One region of the Streptomyces sp. Ag109_G2-15 genome, then DNA from elsewhere that is predicted to be linked to it. Evidence: riboswitches for the same ligand, from Rfam matches in the RefSeq annotation. Region 1 holds a riboswitch; each other region holds the start of a gene.
The links. Region 1 has a riboswitch for cobalamin ahead of CRP49_RS38740 (CbtB-domain containing protein). Riboswitches for the same ligand answer to the same signal wherever they lie in the genome.
Positions count from the first base shown of each region.

Region 2: it holds a riboswitch for cobalamin, as region 1 does, so the genes downstream of both, CRP49_RS12400 (HoxN/HupN/NixA family nickel/cobalt transporter) here and CRP49_RS38740 (CbtB-domain containing protein) in region 1, are expected to answer to the same signal.
Region 3: it holds a riboswitch for cobalamin, as region 1 does, so the genes downstream of both, CRP49_RS25030 (cobalamin biosynthesis protein) here and CRP49_RS38740 (CbtB-domain containing protein) in region 1, are expected to answer to the same signal.
Region 4: it holds a riboswitch for cobalamin, as region 1 does, so the genes downstream of both, CRP49_RS06180 (ribonucleoside-diphosphate reductase subunit alpha) here and CRP49_RS38740 (CbtB-domain containing protein) in region 1, are expected to answer to the same signal.

Region 1 covers NZ_OCNI01000002.1:495,368-500,628, reverse strand. The annotation lists gene CRP49_RS38745 (MMPL family transporter) at 1-1,721, shown strand, start outside; cobalamin riboswitch at 1,839-1,981, shown strand; gene CRP49_RS38740 (CbtB-domain containing protein) at 2,018-2,239, shown strand; gene CRP49_RS38735 (CbtA family protein) at 2,261-3,013, shown strand; gene CRP49_RS38730 (hypothetical protein) at 3,106-3,459, shown strand; gene CRP49_RS38725 (histidine phosphatase family protein) at 3,466-4,044, opposite strand; gene metE (5-methyltetrahydropteroyltriglutamate--homocysteine S-methyltransferase) at 4,173-5,261, opposite strand, start outside.
Region 2 covers NZ_OCNI01000001.1:2,786,859-2,792,119, forward strand. The annotation lists gene CRP49_RS12380 (hypothetical protein) at 1-106, opposite strand, end outside; gene CRP49_RS12385 (DUF6445 family protein) at 269-955, opposite strand; gene CRP49_RS12390 (DUF4142 domain-containing protein) at 1,202-1,951, shown strand; gene CRP49_RS12395 (glycoside hydrolase family 13 protein) at 1,948-3,594, opposite strand; cobalamin riboswitch at 3,710-3,894, shown strand; gene CRP49_RS12400 (HoxN/HupN/NixA family nickel/cobalt transporter) at 3,922-5,019, shown strand; gene CRP49_RS12405 (nucleoside hydrolase) at 5,016-5,261, opposite strand, start outside.
Region 3 covers NZ_OCNI01000001.1:5,568,787-5,574,047, reverse strand. The annotation lists gene CRP49_RS25045 (inorganic phosphate transporter) at 1-1,130, shown strand, start outside; gene CRP49_RS25040 (hypothetical protein) at 1,158-1,385, shown strand; gene CRP49_RS25035 (hypothetical protein) at 1,672-2,163, opposite strand; cobalamin riboswitch at 2,369-2,511, shown strand; gene CRP49_RS25030 (cobalamin biosynthesis protein) at 2,611-3,555, shown strand; gene CRP49_RS25025 (cobyric acid synthase) at 3,552-5,060, shown strand; gene cobN (cobaltochelatase subunit CobN) at 5,057-5,261, shown strand, end outside.
Region 4 covers NZ_OCNI01000001.1:1,447,306-1,452,566, reverse strand. The annotation lists gene CRP49_RS06185 (ribonucleotide-diphosphate reductase subunit beta) at 1-814, opposite strand, end outside; gene CRP49_RS06180 (ribonucleoside-diphosphate reductase subunit alpha) at 814-3,186, opposite strand; cobalamin riboswitch at 3,311-3,448, opposite strand; gene CRP49_RS06175 (NACHT domain-containing protein) at 3,687-5,261, shown strand, end outside.

The sequences.
Region 1 (5,261 bases):
ACGTCAAGCTCGGCGGCTCCGCCGCGCAGGTCCTCGACCAGCAGGACTCCTCCCAGCGCGGCCAGGCGCTGATCGGCATCGGGACTTTCCTGATCATCCTGGTGACCCTGCTGATCATCTTCCGTGCGCCGATCCTGGCGATCCTGCCCCTGGTCCTGATCGGTCTGGTGTCCGCCGTGGCCAACGGGCTGATCGCCTACGCCACCAAGCTGTTCGACCTGCAGGCCAACAGCTCGATCTCGTCGATCCTGATCGTCGTGCTCTTCGGCGTCGGCACGGACTACTTCCTCTTCCTGATGTTCCGCTACCGCGAGCGCCTGCGCGCCGGCGACGAGCCGAAACAGGCCATGGTCAACGCGGTCGACCGGGTCGGCGAGGCCATCGCCTCGGCCGCCGGAGCGGTCATCATCGCCTTCCTCGCGCTGGTGCTGTCCACGCTCGGCTTCCTCAAGCAGATGGGCCCGGCGCTCGCCATCGCGGTCGCCGCCACCCTGGTCGCGGGCCTGACCCTGATCCCGGCCGTGGTCTCGCTCATCGGACCGAAGGTCTTCTGGCCCTCCAAGTCCTGGCAGCGGGAGCCGGAGAACGCCCGGTTCGCCGCCCTCGGCCGGGGCGTGCAGCGCCGCCCGGCGCTGACCGCCGCGGTGTCCGGCCTCGTCCTGGTCGCCCTCTCGCTGGGCACCCTCGGCTTCAACGCCACGTTCGACCTGGCGGCGGGCTCCATGCCCAAGACCAAGGAGTCCATGGTCGTCCAGGACGAGATGCAGAAGGCGTACTCGGCGGGCGCCGCCGCACCCACCGACGTCTACCTGTCGAGCACCGACGGCAAGCCGCTGGACAAGGCCGCCTTCGACACGTACGCGCGGAAGCTCGGCGCCGTGGACGGCGTCGCGAGCGCGCGCATGACCCAGGTGAACAAGGGCGGTACCACCGCGGACTTCACCGTCACGCTCAAGTACGAGGCCTCGACGGACAAGGCGATCGACGTCGTGGGCGAGGTGCGCGACGTCGCGCACTCCGACGCCCCCGGCGGCACGGAGGCCGTCGTCGGCGGCATGTCCTCGATCTACAAGGACATCAAGACCGCGGTCAACCACGACTACCGGACGGTCTTCCCCGTCGCCGCCCTCCTCATCATGGTCATCCTGGGGCTGCTGCTGCGCAGTGTGGTCGCCCCCTGGTACCTGATGGCCTCGGTGGGCCTCGGCTTCGGTGCCACCCTCGGCGCCACGGTCTGGATCTTCCAGGAGGGACAGGGACACTCGGGTCTGATGTTCATGCTCCCGGTGATCATGTACCTGTTCGTGGTCGCCATCGGCACCGACTACAACATCCTCATGATCGCCCGGCTCCGCGAGGAGGCCCGCGAGGGCCGCGAGCCGCGCGAGGCGGCCGGCATGGCGCTCCGGCACGCCGGGCCGACCGTGGCGGCGGCCGGCTTCATCCTGGCGGCGACCTTCGCCACGATGATGCTGGCGGGCAACGCGCTGCTGACGGAGATGGGTTTCGCGGTCTCCTTCGGCATCGCGGTCGCGGCCTTCGTGATGGCGATGTTCTTCACGCCGAGCCTCACCGCGCTGATCGGCCACGCCGCGTGGTGGCCGGGCCACGGTGACCGGGCGCAGGGAGCGCCCGTCGGCGCCGGGTCTCCTGACGCCGGTTCGGTCCCCGGCCAGAACCGGGACACGGTCGCGCCCGATCCGTCGGGCCGCCGCGGCTGACGGCAGTGTGACGGGGCAGGTCTGCCGGGCCGCACGGCCCGGCAGACCGCACCCCGGCCTCGCCGTGACGGCCGACGCGAGAGGAAGATCACGACGGACCACGCGGTCTTGGCCATGCACGCGCCACGCGGTACGGTCTGTCCGATATCGACGACGGCGAGACGGAAGCCGGTGGGAATCCGGCACGGTCGCGCCACTGTATGCGGAACACCCCTTGGGGACCCGTGAGTCAGACCCGTGGCCGTCGTCATGTGCACCACCGAGATGGGACGCGAACTCCCAGAGGAGGTCCTGCCATGGCGCAGACCGTCGCCCAGCCGACAGCCACCACCCCCGCCGTTCCCGCCACGCTGCCGCTCAAGGCAATCGCACCCTGGGCGGTCTTCTTCGGCATCCTGATGCTCGTCCTGCTCTACTTCGTCGGCGCCGAGCAGGGCGCCACCTCCGTGTTCAACGGCACGGACGTCCACGAGTGGGTGCACGACGCCCGCCACCTGCTCGGGTTCCCCTGCCACTGACGCGAGGGACACCGCGCACCCATGAACTCCACAACGGTAAGAAACCTCCTCGTGCGAGGCATGCTCGCCGGCCTCGCCGCCGGCGTACTCGCCCTGGTCGTCGCCTACTTCCTCGGTGAGCCGAGCGTCGACAACGCGATCAGCTTCGAGGACGCCCACTCCCACGAGCACGAGATGGAGGTCGTCTCCCGCTCCCTGCAGTCCACCGCGGGCCTGGCCACCGGTGTCCTCGTCTACGGGGTCGCCTTCGGCGGCATCGCGGCGCTCGCCTTCTGCGTCGCGCTCGGCCGCGTCGGCCGCTTCGGCCCGCGGGCGACCGCGCTGCTGCTGTCCGGCTGCGCACTGCTCGCCGTCTACGTCGTCCCGTTCCTGAAGTACCCGGCCAACCCGCCGTCGGTCGGCGACCCCGACACCATCGGCAAGCGGACGACCCTGTACTTCCTGATGATGCTGCTCGGCGTGCTCCTGGCGGTCGCCGCCACCATCCTGGGCAAGCGCCTCGTACCCACCCTGGGCACCTGGTACGCGACCGTCCTCGCGGTCGCCGCCTTCGCCGTCGCGATCGGCCTGGCCTACGCCTTCCTGCCGGCCGTCAACGAGGTGCCGAAGGACTTCCCGGCCACCCTGCTGTGGCGGTTCCGCCTCTCCGCACTGGCCATCCAGGCCGTTCTGTGGGGCGGATTCGGCCTGCTCTTCGGCGAGTTGGCCGAGCGGCAGCTGAACCCGAAGCCCGCGACCGCCGAGTCCGGGCGGAGAGTTCCCGCCACGCACTGATCCCTTCAGGACACGAGAGGGCCCTCCGGAACCGTCCGGGGGCCCTCTCGCGTTTCCCGGACACCGGAGGAGGCGACGAGCGGAGGAGCCGAGTGGCCAGACAACGTCCCGAACCGCGCCACATCACTCTCGGCGGACGTGAGGCGGTCGCCCTGACCGTGGAGGAGTACGCACAACTCATCGCCAGCCGACGCCAGATCGGCGGCCAGAGCGCGCGGGTACGGGTGCTCGCCCAGCAGGTCAAGCGGACCGAGAGACTCCTCGAAGAACTCGAAGCCCTGGTCGGGGGCCCAACGGCGGCCTGCCGTACGGCGGATGAGGGCGCGGGCCGACAGGCGGCGGCCGACTGCCACGGCCACCACGACACGACCGGGGACACGGACACCGACTGCCTGCGGTGCGCGATCGCGGCACTGCTGCGCCGCCATCGGGACGCGACCGCCTGACCGCCGTCAGTCGCCCGGCCCGGCGAGGACGTGTCCGAGCCGCACGTTCCAGCGCCCGGAGCGGCCGGTGACCTCCGTCGCCGTGAGCGGCGGGACGTCGACGCGCCAGAACGCCGCCTCGGGCGCGCCCAACGCGTGCACCACCACGGCCCGTACGACCTCCGGCTCCACCACGGCGATCGTCCTGCCGTCCACCGCACCACTCGTGTCCAGCCAGCGCGCGAGCCGGGCACACAGCTCCCGTACCGACTCCCCGCCATGCGGTGCGGCACCCGGATCGGCCAGCCAGCCGGCCACCGATTCCGGCTCTACGGCACCGACGTCGTCCAGCGTCCGCCCCCGCCACCGGCCCACGTCCAGGCCCGAGAGTTCCGGCTGCGGAGAGGCGTCGAGGCCGAGCGCCGAGGCTGTCTCCCGGCAGCGCACGCTGGGAGAGACGAGGACACGCACCGCGGCGGGCAGCGACCCGGCCGCCGACCTGGCCCGCGCCGCCGCGCTGTCCTCGATCGAGTCGCCGTCGTCGAAGCGGGCCCGCCGCAGCGACGGCGTGGTCGCCGGTGAGATGAGAGTGACACGGCTGGTCACGCGGCTGCTCCTCTGCTTCCGCCGCGGGGCGGGGTGTTCCGGACTGGCTGCGTACGACGGTACGGGCATGCCGGGCAGCCGCGCAGGCCGCCCCGGTCGGTTCGACCGGGGCGCGCCCGGCTCGGTGGCTAGATCTCCCTGCGCACGGTCCGCGCCGCAGCCACCAGGTTCTCCAGACTGGCCCGTACCTCGGGCCAGCCACGCGTCTTGAGACCACAGTCGGGGTTGACCCACAGACGTTCGGCGGGGATGGCCTTCAGCCCGAGGCGCAGGAGATCGGCAGACTCCTCCGCGCCGGGTACCCGCGGGGAGTGGATGTCGTAGACACCCGGTCCGGCCTCGCGCGGGTAGCCGTAGGCGGCGAGTTCCCGGGCGACCTGCATGTGGGAGCGGGCGGCTTCCAGGCTGATGACGTCGGCGTCGAGATCGTCGATGGCCCGGACGACGTCGCCGAACTCGGCGTAGCACATGTGGGTGTGGATCTGGGTGTCCGGGCGCACGCCGCTGGTGGTGAGCCGGAACGCCTCCGTGGCCCACTCCAGGTAGGCCGGGCGGTCGGCGGACCGCAGCGGCAGGGTCTCGCGCAGCGCGGGCTCGTCGACCTGGATCACCGAAGTGCCCGCTGCCTCCAGGTCGTTCACCTCGTCGCGCAGGGCGAGGGCGACCTGGCGTGCGGTCTCGGCGAGCGGCTGGTCGTCACGGACGAACGACCAGGCGAGCATGGTGACCGGGCCGGTGAGCATGCCCTTGACCGGGCGGTCGGTGAGGGACTGGGCGTACGACGTCCAGCGCACCGTCATCGGTTCGGGGCGGGAGATGTCGCCGGCCAGGATCGGCGGGCGTACGCAGCGGGTGCCGTAGGACTGGACCCAGCCGTGCTGGGTGGCGAGGTAGCCGGTGAGCTGTTCGGCGAAGTACTGGACCATGTCGTTGCGTTCGGCCTCGCCGTGCACCAGGACGTCCAGGCCGGCCTGCTCCTGGAAGGCGATCACCTCCTGGATCTCGGCCCGGATGCGCTCCTCGTAGCCTGCCGTGTCGATCCGTCCCGCACGCAGGTCGGCCCGCGCGGTGCGCAGGTCACCGGTCTGCGGGAAGGAGCCGATGGTCGTCGTGGGCAGCAACGGCAGACGCAGATGGGCGCGCTGGGCCGCGGCCCGCTCCGGGTACGGCTGACGGCGGCGGGCGTCCGCGGCGGTGACGGCGGCGGTGCGGGCGCG
Region 2 (5,261 bases), on a different contig from region 1:
GGATGGCGAGGACGCCGTTCACCAGGAGCAGCACCCCCGCGAAGACGAGCCCTCCCTCGGCCCAGTCGGCGTTCCGCGTCCGCGCCGGTCCGGTGTGCTGCGTCATGGTCGTGTACCTCCGCCGTCGTCACCCCGAGCCGGATCGTCGTACGTACGACGATCCGGCCCACCCGGCCGGGTGACCACGGAGGGTACTCCGTACGGGTGAGACAGGGGGCGGAGGCGGACGGCTCGGGCCGGCCGCTGCTGCGGCTCAGGCCGTCCGGACTCAGGCCATCCAGAAGAAGACGGCCGTCATCCGCTTCTCCGCCAGCTCCTTGCCGAAGTAACCGGTCGCGCTGTGCACGAGGTTGGCGTTGTAGAGGAGGAGGCGGTTGTACTTGTGGGGGACGCGGACGTCCTCCTCGAAGGCGTTCGGCGCCACGAACCGCGTACCCAGGGCCTCGACGAGGTTGTTGTGCGGGGCCTGGACGACGTTGCCGCCGAGCCGGCCGCCGGGCAGGGACTGGCGGAAGAAGCTGGTGCCGCAGTCCTTGGGCACGTGCGGGTTGAGGTACAGCACGGCCGCGTAACGGCACAGCGCACGCGAGTCGGTGTGCGGGCGCGGCTCGCTCTCGCCCTCGCCGACCACCTGCACGCAGTTGTGGTTGAGGGTGCCGCCGCCGGGCGCCTGCTGCACCCACAGCTCCTTGGCCCCGGTCGACTTCTTCACCAGCCGCTCGATGACGGCGAGTTCACCGGGTTCCAGACCGGGCATCGCGCGCAGTCCGGGCCAGGTCTCCGAGGTGTACGGGTAGCCCTCGACCCAGTCGTCCTTGGCCAGACACCGCTCCCGTACGGCGTCGACGTCCGGCAGGACGTCGTCCAGGACCCAGTAGTCGCGGCCCTTGGTGGGCTTGCGGTAGGGCAGGACGGGAAGCGCGGCGGGCACCCTGGGGGGTGGCTGTGGGGGCATGCGGCGAATCTAGGCCTGCGTTTCCCCTTGCTTCTCCCGAGGAAAGGTCAACGTTTGACCAACTGCGGCCCATGCGAAGGCCGATGGCGCCGGTCAGGACCAGCCGGTCCGAATTCTTTACCCAAACCACCGACACAGATCGCCTCCGCATCCGTACTGCTGTGCGTCCGAACCGCCTGCGGGCGGATCCACGGCCGGGCAGGAGGCACGGTGCGCTTTTCGCGGAACGCGACGGGAACTCTCTTCGTGGGCGGTGCAATGGCCCTGACCCTCGGCGCACTCGCCTACCCGAGCATGCTCGGTCTGAGCAAGGTCTCGAGCACCCCGGACCGTGTCATCGCCAACACCCAGTGGGGCCCGCTCACCGAGGCCGACCGGGACTTCGTGGTGAAGGTGCGGGCCGCCGGTCTGTGGGAGTACCCGGTGGGGCAGATCGGGCTGCAGAAGGGCACCACCAAGGGGGTCATCGAGGCCAGCAAACACCTGGTCGACGGGCACTCCGCGCTGGACACCACCTGCCGCAAGATCGCGCCGATGCTGAACATCACGCTGCCCAACATCGCGAGCCCCCAGCAGGAGGGCTTCGTCAACACGCTGAAGTCGGATAGCGGCAAGAAGTTCGACACCGACTTCGCCAACATCCTGCGGATGACGCACGGCTCGATCTTCAACACGGTGGCGAAGATCCGGTCCACGACCAAGAACTCACTGGTGCGGGCCCTGGCCGACCAGGCCAACGACACCGTGCTCGACCACATCACGGTGATGGAGAAGACCGGTCTGGTCGACTTCGACCAGACCCTCTTCCAGCAGACCACCCCGCCGAAGCTGCCCGACTCCGACCTGACCCCGCCGCCCCCGCCGGCGGGCCAGCCCGAGGTGGTGCTCACCCCGCCGCCGAACGCCACGTCCACACCGGTGGACATCGACGGCCTCACCGCCGGCAACGGCGGCGGGGGGAACGCCGCGCCCAGCCCGAGCCCGACCGTCGGCTAGCCCAGCCAGACCGTGGTGTCCGGCGGAAGGACGCCCGTCTCCGGGAGCGGGGTGCTGGCCAGCAGCACCTCGCCCGGAGGCAGTAGTACGGGCTCAGCGGTGAGGTTGGCGACACAGCGCCAGGTCTCGGTGCGGGCGAAGTCCAGCACCCCGGCCGGGGCGTCGGGCGTCCAGGTCAGCGTCTCGCCCTCCAGCAGCTTGCGGCGCAGCCGGAGCGCGGTGCGGTACAGCTCCAGGGTCGAGCCCTCGGCACCCGCCTGGGCCTCGACGGCGTACGACGCGAAGGACGGCGGCTGCGGCAGCCAGGCGGCCCCGGACCCGAAGCCGTACGACGGTCCGGTCGTCGTCCACGGCAGCGGCACCCGGCACCCGTCGCGGCCCTTGCGGGCATGTCCCGTCTGCTCCCAGATCGGGTCCCGCAGCACCTCGGCGGGCAGGTCGGCGACCTCGGGCAGGCCGAGTTCCTCGCCCTGGTAGACGTACGCCGATCCGGGCAGCGCCAGCATCAGCAGGGTCGCGGCCCGGGCCCGGCGCAGGCCCGCCTGCTGGTCGGGCGCCGGAGCCGTGCCGCCGGACAGCAGCCAGGCGTTCTCGTCGGTGCCGGGCGGGAGCACGAGGCGTGAGGTGTGGCGGACGACGTCGTGGTTGGAGAGCACCCAGGTGGCACTGGCACCGGCGGCACGGGCCGTCGCCAGGGAGCCGGTGATGACCTGACGGAGTTCGTTCGCGTCCCAACCGGCCTGCAGATACTCGAAGTCGAAGGCCTGGCCGAGTTCGTCCGGGCGGGCGTACAGGGCGCGGCGGGCGTCCGGGACCCAGGCCTCGGCGACCGCGGTGCGGGGCGGGCTGTAGGCGTCGAAGATCTTGCGCCAGTCGCGGTAGATCTCGTGGACCTCGTCGCGGTCCCAGTAGGGGTGCGTGCCGGGCTCCACCCGCAGCAGGGCATCCTCGCCCGTGGCGCCCAGGTCGCCCACGTCCCGCAGCGGTTCGGTCAGGTCCTTGGCCAGGCCGTGGGCGACGTCGACGCGGAAACCGTCGACGCCCCGGTCGGACCAGAACCGCAGGGTGGTGCGGAAGTCGGCGCGGACCTCGTCGTTCGCCCAGTTCAGGTCGGGCTGTTCGGGGGCGAACAGGTGCAGGTACCAGTCGCCGTCGGGGACCCGCCGCCAGGCGCTGCCACCGAAGACCGACTGCCAGTCGGTGGGCGGGAGTTCGCCGGCGGCACCACGGCCGCGGCGGAAGACGTAGCGCTCGCGGGCGGCGGATCCGGGTCCGGCCCGCAGCGCCTCCCGGAACCAGGGGTGCTGGTGCGAGGTGTGGTTCGGGACGATGTCGACGACGACCTTCAGGCCGAGCCGGTGGGCCTCGGCGGCCATCGCGTCGAAGTCGTCCAGGGTGCCGAGGCGCGGGTCCACGTCCCGGTGGTCGGCGACGTCGTAGCCGCCGTCGGCGAGTTCGGAGGGGTAGAAGGGGCTGAGCCACAGGGCGTCGACGCCCAGCGTGGCGAGGTGGTCCAGGCGCTCGGTGACGCCCCTGAGGTCACCGAGGCCGTCGCCGTCGGCGTCGGCGAAGCTGCGCGGATAGACCTGGTAGATGACGGCCTGGCGCCACCAGTCGGGATTCCTGGAGGAGAGGTCTGCCATACCCGAACTCTGTCCACCTTGCCCGGAAACGGAACCTCGGGTCGGCCATGTGCCCGGCTGTGTGATCTTCAATACCTGGGCAGGTATGCGGCTTTGCAGCCGAATGGATCGCCGCCTACGGTGGGCGGGCCGTGGTGCTCGGGAAGTCGATGGAAGGTCGACGCGGCCCTCGCCACTGTGATCGGGGAGTTCCCGTTCCGTCCGGCAGCCGCCGGGCCACTGGTCGTACGACCGGGAAGGCAGGAACGGCGGACGCACGACCCGTAAGCCAGGAGACCGGCCACGGCACTCACGAGTTGATCCACGAGGTGCTGGAGCGTGAACCGGATGGCCGGGATGCCCGATGCTGCTGCTTTCCGCTGGCGACGGGAGGACACGATCAGGACGGCGGGGCTGCTGGCGGTCATCGCCGCGCTGCACGTCGTCGCCTTCGGCGTGCTCTTCCTGCTCGTCGCCCCCGAGCACTACCAGGTCGGCCGGGACGTCTTCGGCATCGGCCTCGGCGTCACCGCCTACACCCTCGGCATGCGGCACGCCTTCGACGCCGACCACATCGCCGCCATCGACAACACCACCCGCAAGCTGATGGCCGACGGCAAGCGGCCGGTGTCGGTGGGCTTCTGGTTCGCGCTGGGCCACTCCAGCGTGGTGGTGCTGCTGGCCGCCCTGATCGCCGGCGGCACCCAGCTCGCGGGCAGGGTCATGAACGAGCACTCACGCACCCACCAGGTGCTCGGCTTCCTGGGTACGACGATCTCGGGCACGTTCCTCTACCTCATCGCCGCCCTCAACCTGGTGGCCCTGGCCGGCATCCTGAAGGTCTTCCGGGCCATGCGGGCGGGGACGTACGACGAGAGGGAACTCGAACAGCACCTGGATTCCCGGGGCTTCATGAACCGGCTCCTCGGCCGCCTCACCAAGTCGATCAGCCGCCCCGGCCAGATGTACCCGCTGGGCTTCCTCTTCGGGCTCGGCTTCGACACGGCCACCGAGGTCACGCTGATGGTCATGGCGGGCTCGGGAGCGGCGGCGGGCCTGCCCTGGTACGCGATCCTCTGCCTCCCGCTCCTCTTCGCCGCCGGGATGAGCCTGTTCGACACCCTCGACGGCACGTTCATGAACTTCGCCTACCAGTGGGCGTTCTCGAACCCCGTCCGCAAGGTCTTCTACAACCTCACCATCACCGGCCTGTCCATCGCCGTCGCCTTCTTCATCGGCACGATCGAGCTGGTCGGCGTCCTGCACGACAAGTTCGACCTGACCGACGCCGTCACCGGCTGGATAGCCGGGATCGACCTGGACAGCGTCGGCTACATCATCGTCGGCCTGTTCGTGGTGGTGTGGGCGGCGGCGCTGTCGTACTGGCGGATCGCCAGGGTGGAGGAGCGCTGGTCGAACCCGGCCGGCGCCGCCGCCTCGGACTAGGGCCTGGTGGCGTGGCGGCGCTCCACCGTCTCCAGGTACAGCTTCACGTACCGATCCACGTCCACCTCCAACGCCACGTCCACCAGGGCCTGTTCACGCGCGCCGTGGTGGATCTCGGACTCGCCGTGGCGGGCGCGGCGGTCGACGATCGTCTGGCCGCGGGTCGGGCCGGGAGCCAGGGAGACCTCGACCGGCAGCAGGCGGGTGCCGATGCCGCCCGGGTCCGCGACCGCGCACACCGC
Region 3 (5,261 bases), on a different contig from region 1:
CGGTGGCCATGTCCGCCGCCCTCAACCTTGTAGGCGCTTTCCTCTCCGTGGAGGTCGCCAACACGATCTCCAAGGGTCTCGTAGATGAGAACGGCATCCGTCCCGAGGTCATCTTCGCCGCTCTCACCGGCGCGATCCTCTGGAACCTGCTGACCTGGCTCGTCGGACTGCCGTCCAGTTCCTCCCACGCCCTGATGGGCGGTCTGGTCGGCGCCACCGTCGCCTCCGCCGGCTTCGGCGCCGTCCACGGAGACATGCTGGTCACCAAGGTGCTGCTCCCGGCGGTGGCCGCCCCGATCGTGGCCGGCCTCGCGGCGATGCTCGCCACCCGGTTCTCGTACGGCATCGGCGGCAAGGCCGACGGCGAGGCCACCCGCAAGGGCTACCGCGCCGGGCAGATCGCCTCCGCCGGTCTGGTCTCCCTCGCCCACGGCACCAACGACGCGCAGAAGACGATGGGCATCATCACCCTCGCCCTCATCGCGGGCGGCGCCATCTCCCCCGGCTCCAACCCTCCCACCTGGGTCATCCTCTCCGCGGGTCTGGCCATCGCGCTCGGCACCTACATCGGCGGCTGGCGCATCATCCGCACCATGGGCAAGGGCCTGACCGACCTCGAGCCGCGACAGGGCTTCGCCGCCCAGACCAGCGCGGCCACGGCCATCCTGGCCTCCTCCCACCTCGGCTTCTCCCTCTCCACCACCCACGTCGTCTCCGGCTCGGTGATGGGTGCGGGCCTGGGCCGCAAGGGCGGTGTGGTCCGCTGGTCCACCGCGACCCGCATGTTCATCGCCTGGGCGCTGACCCTGCCGGCCGCCGCGCTGGTCGGCGCGGGCGCCGAGTCCGTCACGGACCTGGGTGACTGGGGCACCGCGGTCGTCGCCGTCTTCCTGGTCGGCGCCAGCGCCACGATCTGGAAGATCTCCCGTCGCGAGGTCGTCGACCACACCAACGTGGTCGCCGACACGACGGAGCCGGCCGGCGTGGTGACCACCGCCATCGCCGCGGTGACCCCGCCGCCCGCGGGCACCGTCGCCGATGACCTGTCGGCCACGATCCCGGCTCCGGCCGTGACCGCCGCCACCGCCACCGACCCGGCTCCGGCGGCTCCGCCGGCCGCCGCGGTCTGACCGCCCAGTACCGAAGGAAGCATCCCCATGAAGATCGACTGGGCGGCCCTCGGCTCCGTCTTCGGCGTCAGCCTCGCGTTCACGGTGGGCCTGGTGGCCCTGTTCACCCTCGGCGTCAACGGCCTGTCGCGCCGCGAGAAGGCGGTGGCGCAGGGTGGGTCCGCGGCGCTGGCGGTGACTGGTGCGTACGTGTGCTTCGCGGCTTGTGCGGCTGCGGTGGCTTACGGGATTTACTTGATCGTGGCGAAGCCCTGACGGCTGATCCACGCGTTGTCCGCCCTGTCGGGGCCATCTACCGGTGGCCTCGGCAGGGCGGAGTCATGTCGGCTTCCGGGGGAATGCTGAGCGACGGCTGGGACTTCGTCACGTTCGGTGGATGGGGGCCCAAGTAGCCGCACAGGGGCTGGATGGGGCCTTGGGTGAGGTGGGCGAGGGGGTAGGTCAGGGTGCCCGCGTCGGTGTAGCCGTGTAGACCCCGTCTGCGCCGCAGCGAAAGTTCCGTCCGACCGGAACAGCGCGGCAGACACGTCCGACTCGTCCGTCACAGGCTCCGGCAGAGGGCCCAACTCGGTTCGCATCTTGAATGGACAGGACCGTCCGAGTCGTCCTGAAGCACAGCAGCGGTGGTGCCGCTTGCGTGCGCCATGGCCCGCACGTTGCCCAACGGCCCATCGGCGTGGGCGTCCCACGTCGGGTGGACACGGAATTCGAGGAGGTCCCGCCCCGTCACCAGGTCATGCGGCAGGACCCACCCGACGTCGAGCAGCTCCCCCTGCCTGGACTCGACGCCCCAGCTGACCCCGGATCCCCAACGTCCGTCGGATCCATCCCCATTCGACCACTGCATGTTCACCGTGAAGTGCGCCTCCGTGGAACCCCGCGCCACTGCGATTGCCTGCTGGAGGGTCTCCGCCGCCACACCGGCCGCCGTGCCGCCCCGTGAGACCCGCTGCACCCCGCCGGGACGCTCGCCCGCCACCTCCAGCAGTACGGCCTGGCCGTCGTCCAGCAGCATCTCGCCCACGTACGCCACCGTGTGTCCCCTCCCACGCCCGTTGCATCCCGTATGAGACGTACGCGCTCTTGCAGGCGGTCACCGTCCGTGAGGACAAGCGGGATTCCCGAATGCCGCCCGACGGAGGGGAATTCACCGCAACCCGGTCCACCCTCACCGCCCGCCGTGCTGGCGATGTGGGCCTCAGCACAGTCCGGCGTCCCAGGTCAAAGGCAAGTTGACGGCCCTTCCGGGTGCGTGGTGGACTGCCCAGGCCATGTACGGCGGCAGGAGAGGAAGCCGGTGCGAATCCGGCGCGGTCCCGCCACTGTCACCGGGGAAGAAAACCCCGGGAGCCAGGAACTCTCACCGCCGGTCTCGTCGAACCAGGGCGCGGACACCCTGAGTGAGGACATATCGCCATGCGCGGCTGCCGATTGAGGTTCAGTAACCGGGCCCTGCCTGCCCCCACGGCCGGCTGAGCCGATGGGTGCCGATCGCTGCTACGCGTACGGCGCCGCCGCCGGCCTCATCGGCGACCTGCTTCTCGGCGATCCGCGCCGCGGGCATCCGGTCGCCGCGTTCGGGCGGGCTGCCGCGGCCGTGGAGCGGGTGTTGTGGCGCGACCACCGTGGCTGGGGGGCGCTGCACACCGTCGTGTGCGCCGGAGGTGCCGTCGCGCTGGGGGCCGTGGCCGAGCGGGCCGTGCGCCGCTCCCCCCTCGCTTCCGTGGCGTTGGCCGGTGCCGCCACCTGGGCTGTCGTCGGGGGCACTTCGCTCGCCCGGGAGGCGCGGACCATCGGGCGCGCCCTGGAGGCCGGGGATGTCGAGGCGGCCCGGGTGCGGCTGCCGCATCTGTGCGGGCGGGATCCGCAGGCGCTGGATGCCGACGGGATCGCGCGGGCCGTCGTGGAGTCCGTCGCCGAGAACACCTCCGACGCCGTCGTGGGGGCCCTGGTGTGGGGTGCCGTGGGTGGGGTGCCCGGGCTGCTCGGGTTCCGGGCCGTCAACACCCTGGACGCGATGGTGGGGCACAAGTCGGCCCGCTACCGGCGCTACGGCTGGGCCTCCGCCCGGCTGGACGACGTCACCGGGTGGCCGGGGGCTCGGCTGACCGCCGTGCTGGCCGCCGTGGCCGGGCCCGACCCGCGGGGTGCCCTGCGCGCCTGGAAGGCCGACGCCCGCAGGCACCCGAGCCCCAACGCCGGTCCCGTCGAGGCCTCGTTCGCGGGTGCCCTCGGTGTGCGGCTGGGCGGGACGCTCTCCTACGGCGGGCGCGTCGAACACCGGCCCGTGCTCAACGGGGACACCGGGCGGGCCGTCCGGGTCACCGACATCGACCGGGCCGTACGGCTCTCCCGCCGGGTCGGCCTGCTCGCGCTCGGCGTCACGGTCGCCGCGCGCCGACTCGTGAAGGGACGTGCGAAGTGAACGGTGGTCTCCTCGTCGCCGGCACCACCTCCGACGCCGGCAAGAGCGTCGTGACGGCCGGGATCTGCCGGTGGCTGGTGCGCCAGGGCGTCAAGGTCGCGCCCTTCAAGGCGCAGAACATGTCCCTCAACTCGTTCGTGACCCAGGAGGGTGCCGAGATCGGGCGGGCTCAGGCCATGCAGGCCCAGGCCTGTCGCGTCGAGCCGACCGCGCTGATGAACCCCGTGCTGCTCAAGCCCGGCGGTGAGCAGAGCAGCCAGGTGGTGCTGCTCGGGAAGCCGGTCGGTGAGCTGAGCGCGCGCGGGTATCACGGGGGGCGCCAGCAGCGGCTCCTCGGCACGGTGTTGGACTGTCTCGCCGAGTTGCGGGGCACGTATGACGCGGTGATCTGTGAGGGGGCGGGGAGCCCGGCCGAGATCAATCTGCGGCGGACCGACATCGTGAACATGGGGATCGCGCGGAACGCGCGGCTGCCGGTGCTCGTCGTGGGTGACATCGACCGCGGGGGCGTCTTCGCCTCCTTCTTCGGGACCGTCGCGCTGCTCTCGCCCGAGGACCAGGAGCTGGTCGCCGGGTTCCTGGTCAACAAGTTCCGCGGCGATGTCAGCCTGCTGGAGCCGGGGCTCGACATGCTGCACGGGCTGACCGGACGGCACACGTACGGCGTCCTGCCCTTCCGGCACGGGCTCGGCATCGACGAGGAGGACGGGCTGCGGGTGTCCCTGCGCGGGACCGTGCGGGAGTCGAACACCGCCCCGCCCGTCGGCGAGGACGTCCTGCGCGTCGCCGTCTGCGCGGTCCCGCTCATGTCCAACTTCACCGACGTGGACGCGCTGGCCGCCGAACCGGGTGTCGTGGTGCGGTTCGTGGACCGGCCCGAGGAGCTGGCCGATGCCGACCTGGTCGTGATCCCGGGGACCCGGGGGACGGTCCGGGCGCTGGAGTGGTTGCGGGAGCGCGGGCTCGCGGAGGCCATCGTCAGAAGGGCCCACGACGGGCAGCCGGTCCTCGGCATCTGCGGTGGCTTCCAGATCCTCGGCGAGCAGATCGAGGACGAGGTCGAATCGCGCGCCGGGCAGGTCGAGGGCCTGGGGGTTCTCCCGGTCCGGGTGCGGTTCGCCCGCGAGAAGACCCTCACCCGGCCCGTGGGCGAGGCCCTCGGCGAGCACGTCGAGGGGTACGAGATCCATCACGGGGTCGCCTCCATAGGGGGAGGAGAACCCTTCTTGGACGGCTGCCGGGTCGGCCAGACCTGGGGCACGCACTGGCACGGCTCCCTGGAGTCGGACGGTTTCCGGCGGGCCTTCCTGCGCGAGGTGGCGGCCGCCGCGGGGCGCCGCTTCGTGCCGGCCCCCGACACCTCGTTCGCCGCGCTGCGCGAGGAGCAGCTCGACCGGCTCGGCGACCTGATCGAACAGCACGCGGACACGGACGCGCTCTGGCGGCTCATCGAGTCGGGCGCGCCGCAAGGACTGCCTTTCATTCCACCGGGAGCGCCCGCATGAGCACAGTGTTGTTGTTGTCGACCGCCGACACCGATCTGCTGGCGGCCCGGGCCTCCGGCGCCTCCTACCGGATCGGCAACCCGACCCGTGTGGAGGTCGAGAGCGAGCTGCCCGCGCTGCTCGAAGGCGCGGACATCGCCGTCGTACGACTGCTCGGTGGCAAGCGGGCCTGGGAGGACGGGCTGGCCGCGCTGAGGGCGT
Region 4 (5,261 bases), on a different contig from region 1:
ACTCGGTGTTCATGCCCGGCAGGCCGTCGCCGCACAGGTCGCGCCCGAACTGCAGCTCCGCCTCGACGGCCTCCCGGAGCATGTCCGTGACCTGCTGCTGGAGCTGGTCGTCGAAGAGCTCCGGCTCCTCCTTGCGGACAGTGTCGACCACTTCGAAGGCGAAGGACATGTGCATCGTCTCGTCGCGGAACACCCAGTTGGTGCCGGTGGCGAGACCGTGCAGCAGACCCCGGCTGCGGAACCAGTAGACGTACGCGAAGGCGCCGTAGAAGAACAGGCCCTCGATGCACGCGGCGAAGCAGATCAGGTTGAGCAGGAAGCGGCGGCGGTCGGCCTTGGACTCCAGCCGGTCCAGCTTCTCCACCGAGTCCATCCACTTGAAGCAGAACTCGGCCTTCTCGCGGATGGAGGGGATGTTCTCCACGGCCGCGAAGGCGGCGGCGCGGTCCTCCGGGTCGGGGAGGTAGGTGTCCAGGAGCGTCAGATAGAACTGGACGTGCACGGCCTCCTCGAAGAGCTGACGGCTCAGGTACAGCCGCGCCTCCGGGGAGTTGATGTGCTTGTACAGCGTCAGCACCAGGTTGTTCGCGACGATCGAGTCACCCGTCGCGAAGAAGGCCACCAGGCGGCCGATCAGGTGCTGCTCGGCCGGGGTCAGCTTCGCGAGGTCGGCGACGTCCGAGTGGAGGTCGACCTCCTCGACGGTCCAGGTGTTCTTGATGGCGTCCCGGTAGCGCTCGTAGAAGTCCGGGTAGCGCATGGGGCGCAGAGTCAGCTCGAAGCCGGGGTCGAGCAGGTTCTGGTTGCTGGGCATTACTGGCAGGCCTCGCAGGACTCGGGGTTCTCAAGGGAGCAGGCGACGGCGTCGGGGTCGGCCACCTGCTGGACGGGGATGGTGGGCTGCGCCTGTGCCGCGCGGGCGATGCGGGTCGCCGGGCGGGAGCGCAGGTAGTACGTCGTCTTCAGGCCCTGCTTCCAGGCGTACGCGTACATCGAGGAGAGCTTGCCGATGGTCGGCGTCTCCAGGAACAGGTTCAGGGACTGCGACTGGTCCAGGAACGGGGTGCGGGCCGCGGCCATGTCGATCAGGCCGCGCTGCGGGATCTCCCACGCCGTGCGGTACAGCGCCCGGACGTCGGCCGGGATCCACGCGAAGTCCTGCACCGAACCGTTGGACTCGCGCAGCGCCTCACGGGTGCGCGCGTCCCAGACACCGAGGTCCTTGAGGTCCTGCACCAGGTACGAGTTGACCTGCAGGAACTCACCGGACAGCGTCTCGCGCTTGAACAGGTTGGAGACCTGCGGCTCGATGCACTCGTACACGCCCGCGATGGAGGCGATGGTGGCGGTCGGCGCGATCGCGAGGAGGAGCGAGTTGCGCATGCCGACCGCGGCGATCCGCTCGCGCAGGGCCGCCCAGCGCTCCGGCCAGGTCAGCTCGGCGTCGTAGTGGTCGGGGTGCAGAACGCCCTTGGCCGTACGGGTCTTCTCCCAGGCCGGCAGCGGGCCGTTGCGCTCGGCCAGGTCGGCGGAGGCCTCGTACGCGGCGAGCATGATCCGCTCGGCGACACGGGTGGACAGGGCCTTGGCCTCGGCGGAGTCGAAGGGCAGGCGCAGCTTGAAGAAGACGTCCTGCAGACCCATCGCGCCCAGGCCCACCGGACGCCACTTGGCGTTGGAGCGGCCCGCCTGCTCGGTCGGGTAGAAGTTGATGTCGACCACACGGTCGAGGAAGGTGACGGCCGTGCGGACCGTCTCGTCCAGGCGCTCCCAGTCGATGTCCCCGTCGCGCACGAAGGCACCGAGGTTGACCGAACCCAGGTTGCAGACCGCCGTCTCGCCGTCGTCGGTGACCTCCAGGATCTCCGTGCAGAGGTTGGAGGAGTGGACGGTGTGGCCCGGCTCGGCCGTCTGGTTGGCGGTGCGGTTGGCGGCGTCCTTGAAGGTCATCCAGCCGTTGCCGGTCTGCGCGAGGGTGCGCATCATGCGGCCGTACAGGTCGCGGGCCGGGATGGTCTTCTTCGCGAGCCCGTCCGCCTCCGCCTTGCGGTAGGCCGCGTCGAACTCCGCGCCCCAGAGGTCGACCAGTTCCGGCACGTCCGCCGGGGAGAACAGCGACCACTGCTCGTCGGCGTTGACCCGGCGCATGAACTCGTCCGGGATCCAGTGGGCGAGGTTGAGGTTGTGCGTACGGCGGGCGTCCTCACCGGTGTTGTCCCGCAGCTCCAGGAACTCCTCGATGTCGGAGTGCCAGGTCTCCAGGTACACCGCGGCCGCGCCCTTGCGCCGGCCGCCCTGGTTCACGGCCGCCACCGAGGCGTCCAGGGTCTTCAGGAACGGGACGATGCCGTTGGAGTGCCCGTTGGTGCCGCGGATCAGCGAACCGCGGCTGCGGATCCGGGAGTACGACAGACCGATGCCGCCGGCGTGCTTGGAGAGGCGGGCGACCTGGTGGTAGCGGTCGTAGATGGAGTCCAGCTCGTCCAGTGGCGAGTCGAGGAGGTAGCAGGACGACATCTGGGGGTGCCGCGTGCCGGAGTTGAAGAGCGTGGGGGAGGAGGGCAGGTAGTCGAGACGGCTCATGAGCCCGTAGAGCGCCGCTACTTCGTCGACGGACCGGGTGGTGTCGTCCTCGGCCAGACCGCTCGCGACCCGCAGCATGAAGTGCTGGGGCGTCTCGAGCACCCGACGGGTGATCGGGTGCCGGAGCAGATAGCGGCTGTGCAGGGTGCGCAGGCCGAAGTAGCCGAAGCGGTCGTCGCCGGCCGCGTCGATCAGCGTGTCGAGACGCTCGGCGTGCAGTCGTACGAACTCCGCCGTGCGGTCGGCGACCAGGCCCTCGCGGTGGCCCACGGCGACGGACCCGGTGAAGGACGTCACGCCCTGCGAGGCGGCCTCGGCGCGGATCGAGATGGTCAGCAGCCGGGCGGCCAGCCGGGAGTAGGCGGGGTCCTCGGAGATGAGGCCCGCGGCCGCCTCCGTGGCCAGCTCGCGCAACTCCGCCTCGTCGGCCCGGGCGGAGCGGCCCCGCAGCGCGGCCGCGGCGACCCGGCCGGGGTCGGCGTCGGGGAGGTCGGCGGTCAGCTCGGTCAGGGTCCGCAGCAACGCGGCACCGGGACCGTCGGTCTCCACCGGGGCTGCGGTCGCCTGGACGGCTGAAGCCGGGTCGGCTGGCGCGATGGTCACGTGGGGCTCTCCCTCGCTCGGCACGGGGCCTGGCGGAGGGCAGGGGGCAGCACGAGCGCGCACGGCGTCGCGTCCACCGGCCCACTCCACGAGGCCCGGACGTCTGAAGGCACCCGGACCGGACGGCCGGGCGCGCGCTGCCGACAGGTCCTCGGACTGAACAGGCGTGCGGATGCACGCAAGTACACCGTTGCGGGACAGTTCCGGATTCGCACCGGATTCCCCTGCGGCGACAGCGAGGACGAGCATACATCTAGTGCCGGGTCGTGGTGTCACCCCCAGATGTTGTGTCTGTTGCGTGTTGCGGTGGCTTCAGACGGTCAACTCGTGGGTGAGGAGAGTGAGGTCGGCCAGGCGGGAGAGGGGATTCCGGTCCCGCTCGGGTGTGCGGACCGGGGCAGCCGGGTTGCGGGGGCAGCCGTGAGTGATTCCATGGAAGTAGGTGCCGACACCGGCGGGGGTCCTCCGTCCCGAGCCAGCTCTGGGGAGGAGAGCGCACCATGCCGAAGGTCGTCCGTCATCCGCCGGGCAAGGAGCGACCGCCCAACGCACCCATGGCGACACTTCCGTTGAGGGGACTCGGGCGACGGGTCAGACGGGTGTACCTGAGGCGCTGGCACGCCCTGACTGTCCGGTGGGAGGCCCGCCAGGACACCACCCGGCCCAAGAAGTGGCGCAGATGGTTCTCCTACACCAACGCCGTCAGGGTCGTGTGGGCCCTCGCCGCGCTCGCGCTCCTCGCCTGGTTCGTGGAGGGCGTGTACCTCTCGCTCTCGCCGCACAGGAACGAGAAGAACTGGGTCGAGAAATGGATAGCGAGCCCGGGGTTCGACGGCATCTCCCGCGTCCTCGGTCCCGTCCTCGCCGCCTCGCTCGCCGCCGCGTTCTTCCTGTTCGCCTGGTACAGCTGGACCAAGCGCCGCTATCTCGCGAAGGCGCGCCGGCGTCCGCAGGACCTGGTCGTCACCGCCGGGCCGGACATCGCCGAGATCGTCGGCCGGGAGGAGGTCGCCCAGGTCATCGCCCAGCGGCTGCGCGAGCGCGACACCCGCCGCCCGTATCTGCTCGTCGGCGGGATGGGCGTGGGCAAGACCGCCGTCCTGGTGCGGCTCACCGAGATGCTGGCCGCGCAGGGTGCCGTCCCCGTCCCGATCCGGCTGCGCGACGCCACCGGCCCCGACCTGGACTTCGAGCGCATGGCCCAGAAGCGATTCGCCGAGGAGGCGCCCCAGGGCGTCCTGGCGCGCGCCAAGACCGAGCGGGTCTGGCAGCAGCTGCTCGCCGACGACAAGGTGGTCGTCATCGCCGACGGCCTGGAGGAGGCCGTACTCGACGAGGGCCTGCGGGAGGACCGGGACAACATCATCCGCAGGGCCATCGAGCGCGCCCACGGGGAGCGGCTGCCCCTCGTCATCGCCTCCCGGCCGCACAGCCCGCTGGAGAGCACCCCCGCCGCCATCGTGGAGCTGGAACCGCTCAGCGAGGAGGAGGCGCTGCACTTCGTCGAGGCACGCGTGCCGGAGACGGACGAGCGCCGCGTCGACTGGATCGTGGAGACGGCGGAGGTGACCGAGTCCCCCATCTACCTGCAGATCGCCCGGGAGCTGCACCACCACGGCGACCTGGAGCGGGACCGCCGCGACGACCCGCGGCGCCTGGACTCCCGCAGCAGGGACCGCGGCCAACTGCGACTGTGGCTGCTGGAGACCTGGGAGAACTCCCTGCTGGAGGGCCGGCTGCGCGCGGACGTGGCGCTGGAGCCGAGGGAGCGGCGGGACGCCCTGGAGGTGGTCTCCGCCCTGGCCTGTGTGGGACTCCTCCAGGACACGCTGGAGGTCGGCTTCAGGGAGCTGCTGGACAGGGACGTCCACCCCGGCCGGGTCCGGCGGGTGCGGGCCATCGCCGAGCACCTGTGGGAGCAGCGGGACTACGACCGCTACGGCAAGCGCGGCAACGTCTTCTCCGAGTGGCACCGGGAACGGATCTGGAGCCTCCTGTGCGCCGGTATGAGCGATGAGGTGAGCAGAAGGCTGCGGGAGGGGAACCTGGGCCAGTGCCGTGCCGTCCTCGCCCGC